DNA from 2 places in the Nocardia sp. NPDC051052 genome. Region 2 is predicted to be linked to the other one. Evidence: riboswitches for the same ligand, from Rfam matches in the RefSeq annotation. Region 2 holds a riboswitch; the other holds the start of a gene.
The links. Region 2 has a riboswitch for cobalamin ahead of ACIBCN_RS12165 (CbtB-domain containing protein). Riboswitches for the same ligand answer to the same signal wherever they lie in the genome.
Positions count from the first base shown of each region.

Region 1 (7,033 bases), on a different contig from region 2:
GAGCCTGATGCCCGCGCCGCCCGGCGTGCGGTAGGCGGTGATGCGCCCGGTGTCGGGGCGGAAGCCGTTGTTCGGGTCCTCGGTGGTGATCCGGCACTGCATCGCGGCACCGCGAATGCTGACCGTTTCCTGGCTGAGCCCGAGCTGTTCGAGGGTCTCCCCCGCCGCGATCCGCAGCTGCGACTGCACCAGGTCCACGTCGGTGATCTCCTCGGTCACCGTGTGCTCGACCTGGATGCGCGGGTTCATCTCGATGAAGACGTGCTTGCCGCGCTCGTCGAGCAGGAACTCGACGGTGCCAGCGCAGCTGTAGCCGATCTCCTTGGCGAAGGCCACCGCGTCGGCGCAAATGCGGTCGCGCAGTTCGGGATCCAGGTTCGGCGCGGGCGCGAGCTCGATCACCTTCTGGTGCCTGCGCTGCACCGAGCAGTCGCGCTCGAACAGGTGCATCACATTGCCGTGCTGATCGGCCAGGATCTGTACCTCGATGTGGCGCGGGTTCACCACGGCCTGCTCGAGGAACACGGTCGGGTCGCCGAACGCCGACTCGGCCTCGCGCGACGCGGCCTCGATGGACTCGCGCAGGTGCTCGGCGTCGGCGACCCTGCGCATGCCGCGCCCGCCGCCACCGGCCACCGCCTTGACGAAGATCGGGTAGTCCAGCTCGTGCGACGCGGCGAGCAGCTCGTCCACGTCCGCGGACGGCGCGCTGGAGCGCAGCACCGGAAGCCCCGCGGCCTTGGCCGCGGCGATGGCGCGTGCCTTGTTACCCGCGAGCTCGAGCACCTCGGCCGACGGACCGATGAAGGTGATGCCCGCGCGAGCGCAGGCCGCCGCCAGGTCCGGGTTCTCGGACAGGAAGCCGTAGCCGGGGTAGACGGCGTCGGCGCCCGCCGACTTGGCCGCGTCGACGATCGCGTCGACCGATAGATACGCCCGGACCGGATGGCCCTGTTCGCCGATCTGGTAGGACTCGGCCGCCTTCATCCGATGGACCGAATTGCGGTCCTCGTACGGGAAGACGGCTACCGTCCCCACGCCGAGTTCGTAGGCCGCGCGGAAGGCCCTGATGGCGATCTCGCCGCGGTTGGCAACCAGAACTTTGGTGAACATGGGCCTAAGGTACCCGGACCCAGCCGCCGCACAGACACGGAAGGGGCCTTCGCAAGCTTGCGCACAGCCCGGTACCGCGGCGTGGTGAAGATCCGTTCACCGGGACGTCACATCGTCAGATCCAGTGCATCGTGCGATACCGGAAGCCGCCGCGGAACTGACCGACAGCGAGGCCGATCATCAGTCCGCGTTCCTCGGCGACTAATCCACGAGTAAAAGGCAGCCGAATCATCCGTAACAAAACTTCAGGAAGGTGCAGCTCAGGTAAACCATTATTGGGGAATTCGGCGTTCAGCCGCGCTAAACCGAGGCCCCTGCTGCGTCCCTGCCGATAGCCGGGACGGAAACCCCGACGGTACCGATAGGCGACGAGAGCCTCGGCCAGATAACCGAGGCGGTATCCCTCCCGATGCGCTCGCCAGCCGAATTCGAGATCCTCGTTGGCGGCATAGCTGACATCTTGGCCGCCGAGCTTACGGTAGACCTCCGCGCGGCATGCCATGCTCGTACCGATGATCACAGGCGCATAAACGCCAGGTGGCTGAAATTGGTCAGGTGCCGGGATGTTGGCGACGCGGCGCGGGTGCTCCGCGTTGAGCGAATCACCCTCGATCGCAGAACAAGTCAGGTCATAGCCCTCGTCGAGGAACTCGACCATGCGGCTGACCCAATTCGGGTACGCGCGGTCGTCATGATCACAGAACAGCAACACCTCACCCAGAGCACTGCTAGCTCCGACATTTCGGGCAAACGCGGCACCGGGCCCGCCTGACGCGTCAACATACCGAAGCTTCAGTCGCTCTCGGAGTGGGTGACTTTCGATATGACCGCGCACGTCGATCGGCGAGCCGTTGTCGGCGATGACTACGTCGAATTCCCCCGGATAATCTTGACGCGTCAAGGCGCCTAGTTGTATATCGAGCAGATCACGGCCGTCGGCCGTCCCGATATATGCCGGAATGACGATCGATACCGACCGTTCAGCCACCACAAGCACTCCTGCTATAGATCCCCGCGCCGGAGCCCTCCCCTGAGGGAACAACTTTAGACATAAATGCGAAAAGCGGGCTACACGCGACCTCGTGGGCTTCCTCACAGACTTGGACAGATGACCAAATGGGGTGTGCCTGCTGCTCGAGCGCCACTGCTCCCGCGCCCGGTCGCCCCGCGCTGTCGCCGCGCGCCCTATGCTGGTGGGTGCAGCTGGTTCACCGCGCACGTACGAGATGGAGCCCCGTCGTCGTGTTGCGGAGCCGAGTTCGGCCGCCTCGAAAGGGCGGACGGGCGAGAGGGAACCCGGTGAGAATCCGGGACTGTCCCGCAGCGGTAAGCAGGAACGACCGCCGTCACACGCACTGGACGCACAACGCCCGGGAAGCGACGGCCAGTAGGTCGGCCGACAAGGCCGGTGCCTGTGAGTCCGAAGACCTGCCAGCCGTGTCGGGTACGCCGTATCCGACGGCCACCGCCTCGTGGACCTGGGCGCGCGGTTCTACCAGTACTTGATGTGTCGGGGCTCCGTTGTCGGAATCTCCTGGCGTATCTCCGGTAGCCGCGTGGCCCGTATGGCGACGGCCCATGACACCAGCACTGGAGAGACAACGTGACTGTTGTAAATCAGACACCGTTCACCGCAACGGTTCTCGGGCTACCTAGGGTCGGACCGCGGCGTGAGCTCAAGCGGGCCACCGAGGCCTACTGGGCAGGCAAGATCGATGCCGATCAGCTGCATACTGTCGCGCGCGACCTGCGGCACGCTCAACTCGCCGAACTACAAGCGGCAGGCCTGGATTCGATCCCGGTGGGCACCTTCTCGTACTACGACCAAATGCTCGACACGGCCTTACTGCTCGGCGCGCTGCCGCCGCGGGTGGCCGGGATCGCCGATCCGCTCGACCGCTACTTCGCCGCCGCACGCGGTAACGACTCGATCGAACCCCTAGAGATGACCAAGTGGTTCGACACCAACTACCACTACCTGGTGCCGGAAATCGACCAGCACACCGCGTTCTCGCTGAACCCGGAGAAGCTGCTCGACGAGGTGCGCGAGGCACTCGCGCTCGGTGCGCCCGCTCGTCCGGTGGTGGTCGGCCCGATCACCTTCCTGAAGCTGGCCAAGGCCACCGGCGGCGCACCACTCGACCGGCTCGCCGACATCGTCCCGCTGTACCGCGAACTGCTCCGGCTGCTGGCCGAGGCAGGCATCGGCTGGGTGCAGATCGATGAGCCCGCGCTGGTCACCGACCTCACCGAGGCCGAAATCGAGCTGGTGCGAGGCACTTACACCGAGCTGACCGCGTCGGCCGAGCGGCCGGCCATCCTGGTGGCCACGTACTTCGGCCACGCCGATGCCGCGCTCAACGCGCTGGCGAGCACCGATATCGAGGGCGTCGCGCTCGACTTCACCTCCGGCACTAGCGTTTCCGATGTGGCGGGCATTCCGGCACTGGCGAGCAAGCTGCTGGTGGCCGGCGTGGTCGACGGCCGCAATGTCTGGCGCGCGGATCTCGACGCCGTGCTCGCCACCCTTGGCACGCTGCTCGGTTCCGCTGCGTCGGTGGCGGTTTCGACCTCCTGCTCGCTGCTGCACGTGCCGTACACGCTGGCCGCGGAGACCAAGCTGGACGAGCGGCTGCGGTCGTGGCTGGCCTTCGGCACCGAGAAGGTGGCCGAGGTTCGCCTGCTGGCCACCGCGCTGACCGGCGGCACCGAGGCGATCAGCACCGAATTGGCCGACACCCGTGCGGCATTGGCGGCCCGGCGGGCCGACACCCGGCTACACGACCCGCAGGTGCGGGCCCGGCTGGCCGAGCTCGGCCCAAACGCGATCCGGCGCGCACCCGCCGAGGAACGTCGCGTGCTGCAGCAGCAAGAGCTGCGGCTGCCGCCGCTGCCGACCACTACCATCGGCTCGTACCCGCAGACCTCGGCGATCCGGTTGGCCAGGTCCGCGTTCAACAAGGGCGAGATCGACGAGGCGGAATACATCCGCCGGATGCGCGCCGAGGTCGCCGATGTCATTGCGCTACAAGAGAAGCTCGGCCTCGACGTGCTGGTGCACGGCGAGCCGGAGCGCAACGACATGGTGCAGTACTTCGCCGAGCAGCTCGACGGCTTCGCCGCCACCGAGCTCGGCTGGGTGCAGTCCTACGGCTCCCGCTGCGTGCGGCCGCCGATCCTGTTCGGCGATGTGCGGCGGCCGACGCCGATGACCGTCGACTGGATCAGCTATGCCCAGTCGCTCACCGCGAAGCCGGTCAAGGGCATGCTCACCGGGCCGGTCACCATCCTGGCGTGGTCGTTCGTGCGTGATGACCAGCCGCTCGGCGACTCGGCACGGCAGGTCGCACTGGCGATCCGGGACGAGACGGTGGACCTGCAGGCCGCGGGCATCCGGGTCATCCAGGTGGACGAGCCCGCGCTGCGCGAGCTGCTGCCGCTGCGCAAGGCCGACCAGCAGGCCTACCTCGACTGGTCGGTGCAGTCGTTCCGGCTCGCCACCTCCGGCGTCGAGGACGCCACCCAGGTGCACACCCACCTGTGCTATTCGGAGTTCGGTGAGGTGATCGACGCCATCGCCGGGCTGGACGCCGACGTGACCTCGATCGAGGCGGCCCGCTCCCGGATGGAGGTGCTCGACGACCTCAACGCGGCGGGCTTCGACCTCGGCGTCGGGCCGGGTGTCTACGACATCCACTCGCCCCGGGTGCCCAGCGTCGAGGAGATCACCACCTCCTTGCGCGCGGCACTGAAAGCCGTTCCCGCCGAACGCCTTTGGGTCAACCCCGACTGCGGCCTGAAGACCCGCGGCCAGGTCGAGGTGGAGGCGTCACTGCGCAACATGGTCGCCGCCGCGGCCGCCGTGCGCTGATCGCCTCGACGGTTCGCTGAAGTTCAGCCCCCTTCGTGTTCTCGGAGGGGGCTGAACTATGCCCGGCCAGCAGTGCCTCTTGTTTATGACTGACCAGTCATTCATAATCGTGGCATGCCGAAGAAAGTCGACCGAGCGGCCCGCCGAGAGGAGATCCTCGATGCCGCGGTCCGCGTGTTCGCACGCAAGGGCTTCGCCGCCTCCCGCATCGAGGATGTCGCCGCCGAGGCGGGTATCGCCAAGGGCAGCGTGTACCTGTACTTCGACAGCCGTGATGCGTTGCTGGTCGGCGTCTTCCAGAGTTACACAGCACGCTCGGGGCAGGTGCTTGCCGAGCGCAGTACCGGAGCGGCGCTGGACCGCCTTGCCGAACTCATCCGAGGGACGATCGAACTGCTCGCCGCGCATCCCGACCATGCGCGCGTCCTGCTGGATGTCTGGGCGGCCAACCCGCCGCTCGATATGGCGGCGGTATATCGCGAATATCGCTCGGCCATAGGGGATCTGCTGCGGCAGGCACAGGCCGACGGCACCTTGCGACCCGGCATCGACGAACGGCATGCCGCGGTCATCGTCGGAGCTATCGAAGGCTGCCTCATCCAGGCTTTGGTCGACCCGACAGTGCCCCTGCGCACGCTGGCCGAGCCGGTGGTGCAGATATGCGTGGAAGGAATCCGTCGATGACACTCACAGATCGACTGATCGCCCCGAACGCTACGGCAGGCGAGGTCGCCGCCGGTTTCGGCGCCGCATTCCTCGGCGCCGCACTGGCTTTCGGCCTGGCATTGCACGCGGATCTCTCCTGGCTCGGCAGCGCCGTAGTCACCTTCGTCGCCTTCGACATGTTCGGCGGCGCGGTCGTCAACGCGACCGAGTCGGCGAAGCGCTGGTACCACCGGCCGGGCCGGACCGCCCTGCACCACCTCGGTTTCGTCGCCATCCACCTCCAGCCGTTCCTGCTCGCCCTGGTGGTCCCCGGATTCAGCTGGCTCGCGGCGGCCACCATCTATGGCCTGGCCCTGGCCGGCGCGTTACTCGTCACGACCGCCCCACGCGAGTTACGCCGCCCCATTGCCTTCGGCGCCACCGCCCTCGCACTCACCATCGCCGCCAGCATGCTCACCATCCCGCACGTGGTGGCCTGGTTCGCTCCCCTCTTGCTGATCAAACTGCTACTCGCGCATCTACTTCCCGAGAACGCCTCCCACTGAAGGTCGGTGCCGCCGCCCCAGCGGGAGGCACCGACCCCGCGCCTTACTCGGATTCAGGCTCCGGTCGTAGCGCCTGCCGCCGCCGTGATGTATACCGTTCGCACGGCTCTACGGCCCGCGTGACCGGTTGCTGCCGCGATCTGGCACTCATCCCTCGTCGCCACGCCGTGTGACACCCCGGGCACCGATCCATGCCAACCCCTCCTCGCACCTAGTGAAACCACTCCATGAATCGCCCCTATCCACCTTCGACGCGTGACGTGGCGGTTCGGTTCCGGCCAGGTGCCACGGATTTCCCGGGACTGGAGTCGGTCATCCTTCCAGGTTGAAGGCGCGGTTGATGGCGGCCATGTCGAAGTAGTCGCGCCAGGCGACGATGGCGCCGTCGGCTACCTCGAAGACGCCGGTGACCGGGAGCGGAATGGCCTTGCCCGCGGTGCGCAAGGTGTCGGTACGTTCGTTCATCACCACACTGCCGGAGGTGATCTGGTGGTGGATGTCGAAGTCGACGCCCTCGAAGGTGGTCAGGAAGCCGACGAGGAAGTCGCGGATGGCGGTGCGGCCGACCACCGGTTCCATCGGAATATTGTGATACACAGCGTCTTCGGCGAAGAAGGCGGCGATCCGGTCGGGGTCCGGGTCGGACCAGCTTCGGCACATATCGCGGACGAGTTCGTCGGGAGTCGGCATGGGCGGGGCTCACTTTCTGCTGCCGGGCGGGCGAACCGCGTTGTGCGCAACGCCCTCTCGATTGAACCAAGCAATTGCTCGGTTCGGAAGCCCTTGACCCGCAGCGACTGTCAGCGCCCCGCTCTAGGCTGGCAACATGGACGACCAC
Region 1 covers NZ_JBITFL010000004.1:281,063-288,095, reverse strand. Annotated here, with positions in the region: gene ACIBCN_RS15250 (pyruvate carboxylase) at 1-1,113, opposite strand, end outside; gene ACIBCN_RS15245 (glycosyltransferase) at 1,229-2,101, opposite strand; cobalamin riboswitch at 2,357-2,564, shown strand; gene metE (5-methyltetrahydropteroyltriglutamate--homocysteine S-methyltransferase) at 2,717-4,984, shown strand; gene ACIBCN_RS15235 (TetR/AcrR family transcriptional regulator) at 5,099-5,668, shown strand; gene ACIBCN_RS15230 (hypothetical protein) at 5,665-6,195, shown strand; gene ACIBCN_RS15225 (nuclear transport factor 2 family protein) at 6,508-6,885, opposite strand; gene ACIBCN_RS15220 (DUF1737 domain-containing protein) at 7,022-7,033, shown strand, end outside.
Region 1: linked by a shared signal. The riboswitch ahead of metE (5-methyltetrahydropteroyltriglutamate--homocysteine S-methyltransferase) and the one ahead of ACIBCN_RS12165 (CbtB-domain containing protein) in region 2 are both predicted to bind cobalamin.

Region 2 (7,033 bases):
GCTCGGCGTCACCGCGGTGTATCTGCTGTCCAGGGCCATGCAGACGCTGCCGGTCGGTACCGCGTACGCGATCTTCACCGGGATCGGTGCGGTCGGCGCCATCGGCCTCGGCGTCGTGTTCAACAAGGATCCGCTCAGCGCGGGCCGGGTGTTCGCGCTGTCGTTGATCATCGGTGGCATCGTGCTGGCCAGGGTCACCAATCCCGAGTGACAGCACTCGTTCTGTATCCAATAGCCCGATGCGACAACTGATTTCGTAAGGACATGGGTAACTCGCCGGGTACGGGGTAACGTGACCCGCGCCTCACCGTCGGCCGCCAACGCACCCGCGGTGGCACCTAACTCTGGCCTGAATACTCGGCGAGGCGGAACCGAAAGGACTGTGATGCCTACACGTACCGCGCGTACTGCCTGGACCGGCACTCTGCAGGAGGGCTCGGGACAGGTCGAGCTGGCCAGTTCCGGCGTCGGCAAGTACGACGTGTCGTTCCCGAAGCGTTCGGCCGAGGACGCCGACGGCACCACCAGCCCGGAGGAGCTCATCGCGGCGGCGCACTCGTCCTGCTACGCGATGGCGCTCTCGGCCCAGATCGGTAATGCGGGTGGCACCCCGGAGAGCCTGGATGTCAGCGCCGACGTCACCCTGGGCCCGGACCCGGCCGGCGGCTTCCGGATCAGCGGCATCAAGCTGACCGTGCGCGGCAAGGTCTCCGGCATCGACGCCGACGGCTTCGCCGCCGCGGCCGAGGCCGCCAAGGCGGGCTGCCCGGTCAGCAAGGCCCTGGCCGGCGTCGACCACATCCTCCTCGACGCGGCACTGGCGTAACGACCGACGAAGCTGCCCGGTTTACCACCCCTCGTGGGTAAACCGGGCAGTCGCGTTAGGCGGCAACTGATTTCGTGCGGACGTGGGTAACTCGCCGGGGGTGAGCTAACCCGCCTGCTCCGTCACTGCCGCCGCGCGGGGGAGAAGTAGCGGCGGGCCGCGGGGCGGTACATCGCGGGGATTGCCACCAGGACCGCGACGACGTGGACCGCGCGGAACATGCCGATCAGCGCGGATTCGACGGTGATGTGGGCGAAGAGGTCGCCGAACTTGTCCGCGGACAGCAGCGCCGCGAGCGGTTCGATGATCAGGGAGAGCAGGCCGATCACGCCGATGCCGAAGGTCAGCAGAATGCGGGCCCAGCGGGCGCCGTGCGTCATTCGGATCGCGACGATGAGCACGACCAGGTAGATCCCGACTCGCACGCCGAGACCGGTCGCCAAGCCCGCCAGGTCGACCTCGTCGCGCTCCAGCAGTAGCGCGGTCTGCACGATCGCCTCGGCGACCCCGGCGAGCAGGGCGGCAACCAGACCGACGAACGCGACGCGGACGGGGCGTGGTGGTTGCGCTGGTGCGCCCGAACGCAGCGGTGCGGGCCAAAGGGAAAGGGCGGTGCCGGTCATGACACCGACACTGCCCTTCGTCTTCTGGACGCGGATCAGCCCGCGGTAGCGATCGACTCTCGTACCGGAGTATCACTGCGCGTGGCGAATTCGCTGAGCGCGGCGAAGCCGAGGGCCAGGCAGGCCCACAGCGTCGCGGTCTCGGCCAGCGAGGCCGCCCGGAACTGCCACAGCAGCGCGGCCGGGAAGTCCGCCTTCACCTCGTTGATGCCCGGCAGCAGGATGTAGCCCGCCGCGGCGACGAGGACGAACGCGGCGAGGCCGCCGATCAGCCGCAACGTGCTCAGCCGGCCGCGCAGCAACTTGTAGACGTACACGCTCGCGCCGACGGCCACCAGACCGAGCAGCACGGCGGCCACCCAGAGCAGGGTGCGCTGGTTGATCGTCTCCGGATCACCGACCGCCGGTGGGTTCGCCGGGTACTTGAAGAACGGCACCGCCACGATCGCGGCCCAGCCGCCGAGCCCGAGTCCGAGCGCGAGCTTCGGCCCGGACAGCGTGCTGTAGCGGCGGGCGAAGTGGGCGACGGAGGCGAAGATGGCACCGAGCGCGAGACCGGCCAGGCCGAGCGCGAGGAACTGTCCCGCCTTCTGTCCGGTCCGGCTGACCAGCGGTTCTTCCTCGTCACCGTGCGAATGGCCGGTCCCCTCCGGCTGCGCGCCGTGCGGATGATCCGCCGCCGCCGAACCGGCTTCCTCGATGGCGATGGCGGCATCGACCTTCGGCTCGCCGACGAAGAAGCCGACCGAGGCGGCCAGCAGACCGGCGATGAGACCGGCCAGCAGGCCGCGCAGCAACAGGGTCTTGAGTGAACCGATCAGCGGGACGGCAGCCGACGGAGTCGGCGGGTTGGCTGAGGTCAGTGGCACGGAAGGCCCAGCAGGTGGCGTCCGTCGTGCATCAGCTCATGCAGGTACATCCCGCTGCGCGAGATGACGCCCTGATCGAAGCCGACCAGGTACAGCGTGAGCAGTGCGAGTAGAACGACACCGACTGCGACGAGCACAGCGGCCAGTGAATCGGTTGCCCGGCTCGGCGAATGCGCGATTGCCATGTGAGTCCTCCTAGGGATGCGCGTCCCGTCGAATGGGTGCGAAGATGCCGGTGTCTGGCTATCCGGCACCCAGGAACTCGGTGCATGGAACACAGTGGCGCGACCGCTCCGGAATTTCACCGGATTCCCGCATCACCCTCGCGTTTTGTCATTCGAACTGTGACACCTGGAGGCACCGGCCGTCAATACGACCAGCGCGGTGGCACCCCGGTGCCGGGCGAGTCGCCGGGCAGGTCAGCCTGCCCGGCAACGCTCGAAACGTCAGTCGGCGGCCTTCGCGGACACGTCGAGGACGACCTCGAATTCCAGCAGCGACGCACCCGTGGAGACCGGCTGCTGCCGCTCGCCTGCGTGCGCCTCGCGCGCGGGCCCGTCCCGCCACGCCGTGAACGACTCTTCCGAATCCCACTGGGTGACAACGAAGTACCGCTTGTCACCGGCGACCGGCCGGAGCAACTGGAAGCCGAGGAAACCGGGCGAGCCCTCGACCGCGTGCGCACGGTGGGCGAACCGCTTCTCCAACTCGGGGCCCGCGCCCTCGGGAACCTCGATCGCGTTGATCTTCACAACAGCCATGGGCTCGACAATACGACCGCCCGGTATGGGTCATATCGGGGGTACCGCACACCGCGCGAGCGAGCCCGGCAGAATCAGCGGGGTGTTGCACGACGAAGGCGGAGCGGGTGTACCGATCCTGCTGCTGCACGGATTGATGGGCAGTGCCAGGACCTGGCACGAGCAGCTGGACTGGCTGCGCGACTACGGCCACGTCTACACCTTCGACGCGGCCGGGCACGGCAGGCCGGCACCGGAGGAGCTGACCACCGAGGCATTCGTCGCCGATCTGGCCGCCGCGACCTCGGACATCACCGAATCCATGGTGGTGATCGGGCATTCGATGGGCGCGCTGCACGGCTGGGTGTTCGCCGCGACCTACCCCGAGCGGGTGCGCGCGCTGGTGATCGAGGACATCGCCCCGGATTTCACCGGCCGGACGGCGGCGAACTGGGCGGCGATGATCGAGGCGTGGCCGCAACCGTTTCCGAACGCGGACGCGGTGCTGAAGTTCTTCGGGCCGGTCGCCGGGCGGTACTTCCTCAATTCGTTCGAGCACGGCCCGGACGGATATCGGCTGCACGGATCGGTGGCGACGTTCCGCGATATCTCCGACGAGTGGGGGAGCCGCGACTTCTGGCCACAGTGGCACGCCATCCGGGTGCCCGCGCTGCTGCTCGAGGGCGAGCACACCATCACCCCGCCCGGCCAGATGCGGCAGATGGCCGAGACGCATCCCGATGCCGACTACGTACTCGTTTCCGGCGCAGCCCATCTCGTGCACGACGACCAACCCGGGCAATACCGCACCGCCGTTGCACGTTTCCTCCGCCGCGTCCTCACCCCCGAGTCGCACCCGTCCTGACTCCCCGCGCACTTCTTGATTTCCGAAAGGCGTGCGGCTGTGGGGTCAGGGGGCATTGCCGCCCTCCCCGGCGAGCGCGAAGAGGCCGTCTGTGGTCTGCTCGATCAGTCCGTCGACCAGCAGCGAGTCCAGTGCCCGGGCGCGCTGACCGGGGTCGCGCGGCCAAGCCAGGTCCAGGCTGACTCGCTCCACCGGACCCGTCGCGCCGCGGAGAACGTCGAGCAGCCTGCCGCGCGCCTGGCGATCGGTGCCCTCGTATTTCTGTGTGCGACGGACGATTTCGGAGACGGGGCGGCCCGCCGCGACCCATGCGCAAGTCGGCAAGGGGCAACGCGAACAGTCCGGTGTGCGCGCCGTGCACACCGTCGCACCCAGTTCCATCAGCGCGGCCGAGAACACGGCCGCACGGTCGATCTGTTGCGGCAGCAGCGCTTCCGTCTCGGGCAGATCCCGCGACGACGGATTCCCCGCCTCGGCGCGACCGTGCACGGCCCGGGCAACCACCCGACGAACGTTGGTGTCCACCACCGGAACCCGTTGCCCGTAGGCGAAACAGGCGACCGCCCGCGCCGTGTACGCCCCGATGCCGGGCAGGCCGAGCAGCACGTCCACCTCGGTGGGCACCTCGTCGCCATGCTCAGCGGCCAGCACCCGCGCGCATTCGTGCAGCCGCAGCGCCCGGCGCGGATAACCGAGCTTGCCCCACGCGCGCAACACCTCGGCCTGCGAGGAGGCCGCCATCGCCGAGGGCACCGGCCAGCGCGCCACCCATTCCCGCCAGATCGGCTCGACCCGGACCACCGGGGTCTGCTGCAGCATGATCTCGCTCATCAGGATCTGCCACGCGGTGACCTCGCCGCGACGCCACGGTAGGTCGCGCGCGGTCTCCTCGTACCAGTCGAGCAACACGTCCGCATCGATGCTGTTCGGTGCTTTCCTCACGGTTCCTGTCCTACTGCCGCTGGCCGGTATTTGCCGACCCGTAACCAAACGAACTCGCTGGTAACACAAGCCATGTGCACAATGGTGGGTATGCCTGATTCAAATCCGATCAGTGCCTGGAAGTCTTTGCGTGAAGGCAACGACCGTTTCGTCTCCGGTGCGCTGCAGCATCCTAGCCAGGGCGCTGTCGATCGAGCCAAGCTCGTCGATGGCCAGCATCCGTCCGCGATCCTCTTCGGCTGCGGTGACTCCAGGGTCGCCGCCGAGTTGATCTTCGACCAGGGCCTCGGCGATATGTTCGTGGTACGCACCGCGGGCCACGTCGTCGACAGCTCGGTGCTCGGTTCGATCGAGTACGGGGTACAGGTCCTCGACGTTCCGCTGATCGTGGTGCTCGGGCACGACAGCTGCGGCGCGGTGAAAGCCACCATCGATGCGCTGGACGGCGGCGAGGTACCAGGCGGATTCATCCGCAGCGTGGTCGAGCGGGTCACGCCTTCCATTCTGATCGGCCGCAGGGAGGGGCTGTCCACCGTCGACGAGATGGAGGCCAGGCATGTGGTCGAGACCAGCAGGCTGCTCATGCAGCGGTCGATGATCATCTCGCAGCGCGTCGCGACCGGCGAATGCGCGATCGCATGTGTCACATACAAGCTCGCCGACGGACAGGTGAAGTTGCAGCGTGTCGTCGGCAACATCGGCGAGCTCGCCTGAGCCGGGGTCGCCGCCGTTTGCCCAGCGTGCGGGCCGGAATTTACTCGCCACGATCGCGTATTCCGGACCGACACGCCGTGCGCATGAGTCATCGCGCCCGGTCGTGCCCTTACCGTTGAGGCGTGCTGGAACCGAATGGACCGCTGCCACCGGAGATCTATTGGCGTCGTCGCGCATTGGCGATCGGCGCACTGGTCGTCGCGCTGGCGCTGGTCATCTGGCTCGTGCTGACGGTGTCCCGCGGTGGCGACTCGCCCGGTGACACCAAGTCCGTCGCGGCCGGATCGTCGTCTACGACGACGAGCAAGCCCGCCGATGTCACCACGACAAAGGCCGCGGGCCCAAGCGAATCCGGCGCGCCCGCGACGTCGAGCGGCGCCTCGCCCGCCTCGAACGAGCCCGCCCAGGGGCCGGGGCAGTGCCCCGATCAGTCGCTGGCGATCAAGATCAGTGTGGACCAGCCGACCTATCGGGTCGGCGAGCAGCCGAACTTCCGGATCGTCATCACCAACATCTCCAGCTCGCCGTGTCAGCGGGACATGAACCTGGCCCAGATCCAGGCGTCGGTGCTGTCGCTGGACGGTCAGCGCCGGTTCTGGACGGGTTCGGATTGCTCGCCGGTCGACGAGTCGAACCAGCGGAACCTGAAACCCGGTGAGCAGGCGCTGTTCACGGTGCGCTGGTCGGGCACCACGTCCCAGCAGGGCTGCGTCGGCGAGCGGGTGCCGGTGCCCGCCGGTGCGTACCAGGTCATCGCGCAATTCGGCTCGCTGCACAGCTCGCCGGAACCGTTCAATCTGACGCCGGCCTGAGCAAACCCGGATTCGGCTGGGCCCGTTAGAAATCGGGTGCCACTTCCTTCGGCTCCTTCTGCGCGCGTTGCTTGCGCGTGCCGGTGATGCGGATGGCCGAGCGCACGTCGGCGACCTCGTGGATCTTCATGCCGCCACGCTTGAGCGGGGTGAAACCGGGCGGCACCAGCGCGGTGGTGAAGCCGAGCCGCTCGGCCTCGGCCAGCCTGCGCTCGAGGCCGGTCACCTTGCGCACCTCGCCGGCCAGGCCCACCTCGCCGAGGATCACCCAGCCCGCCGGAATGGCCACCTCGGAATTGGCGCTGGCGATGGCGAGCGTGATGGCCAGGTCGGCGGCGGGCTCCAGCAGCCGCATGCCGCCGACCGTCGCGGCGTACACGTCGGACTTGCCGAGGAACACCTTGCCGCGGCTCTGCAGCACGGCTAGCACCATCGCAACCCGGTTGTAGTCGAGCCCGCTGACCGCGCGGCGCGGATTCGGGATCTCGGTCTCCACCGTCAGCCCCTGCACCTCGGCCACCAACGGCCGCTTGCCGTCCATCGCTACGGTGACCGCGGTGCCCGACACCGAATCGGTGCGGTGGTGCAGGAACAGGCCGGACGGGTCGTCGACGCAGGCGATGCCGTCCTCGTGCAGCTCGA
Region 2 covers NZ_JBITFL010000003.1:391,419-398,451, reverse strand. Annotated here, with positions in the region: gene ACIBCN_RS12185 (DMT family transporter) at 1-211, shown strand, start outside; gene ACIBCN_RS12180 (OsmC family peroxiredoxin) at 386-826, shown strand; gene ACIBCN_RS12175 (hypothetical protein) at 949-1,449, opposite strand; gene ACIBCN_RS12170 (CbtA family protein) at 1,485-2,318, opposite strand; gene ACIBCN_RS12165 (CbtB-domain containing protein) at 2,309-2,503, opposite strand; cobalamin riboswitch at 2,531-2,686, opposite strand; gene mhuD (mycobilin-forming heme oxygenase MhuD) at 2,765-3,079, opposite strand; gene ACIBCN_RS12155 (alpha/beta fold hydrolase) at 3,162-3,923, shown strand; gene ACIBCN_RS12150 (A/G-specific adenine glycosylase) at 3,969-4,865, opposite strand; gene ACIBCN_RS12145 (carbonic anhydrase) at 4,956-5,579, shown strand; gene ACIBCN_RS12140 (hypothetical protein) at 5,702-6,391, shown strand; gene radA (DNA repair protein RadA) at 6,417-7,033, opposite strand, start outside.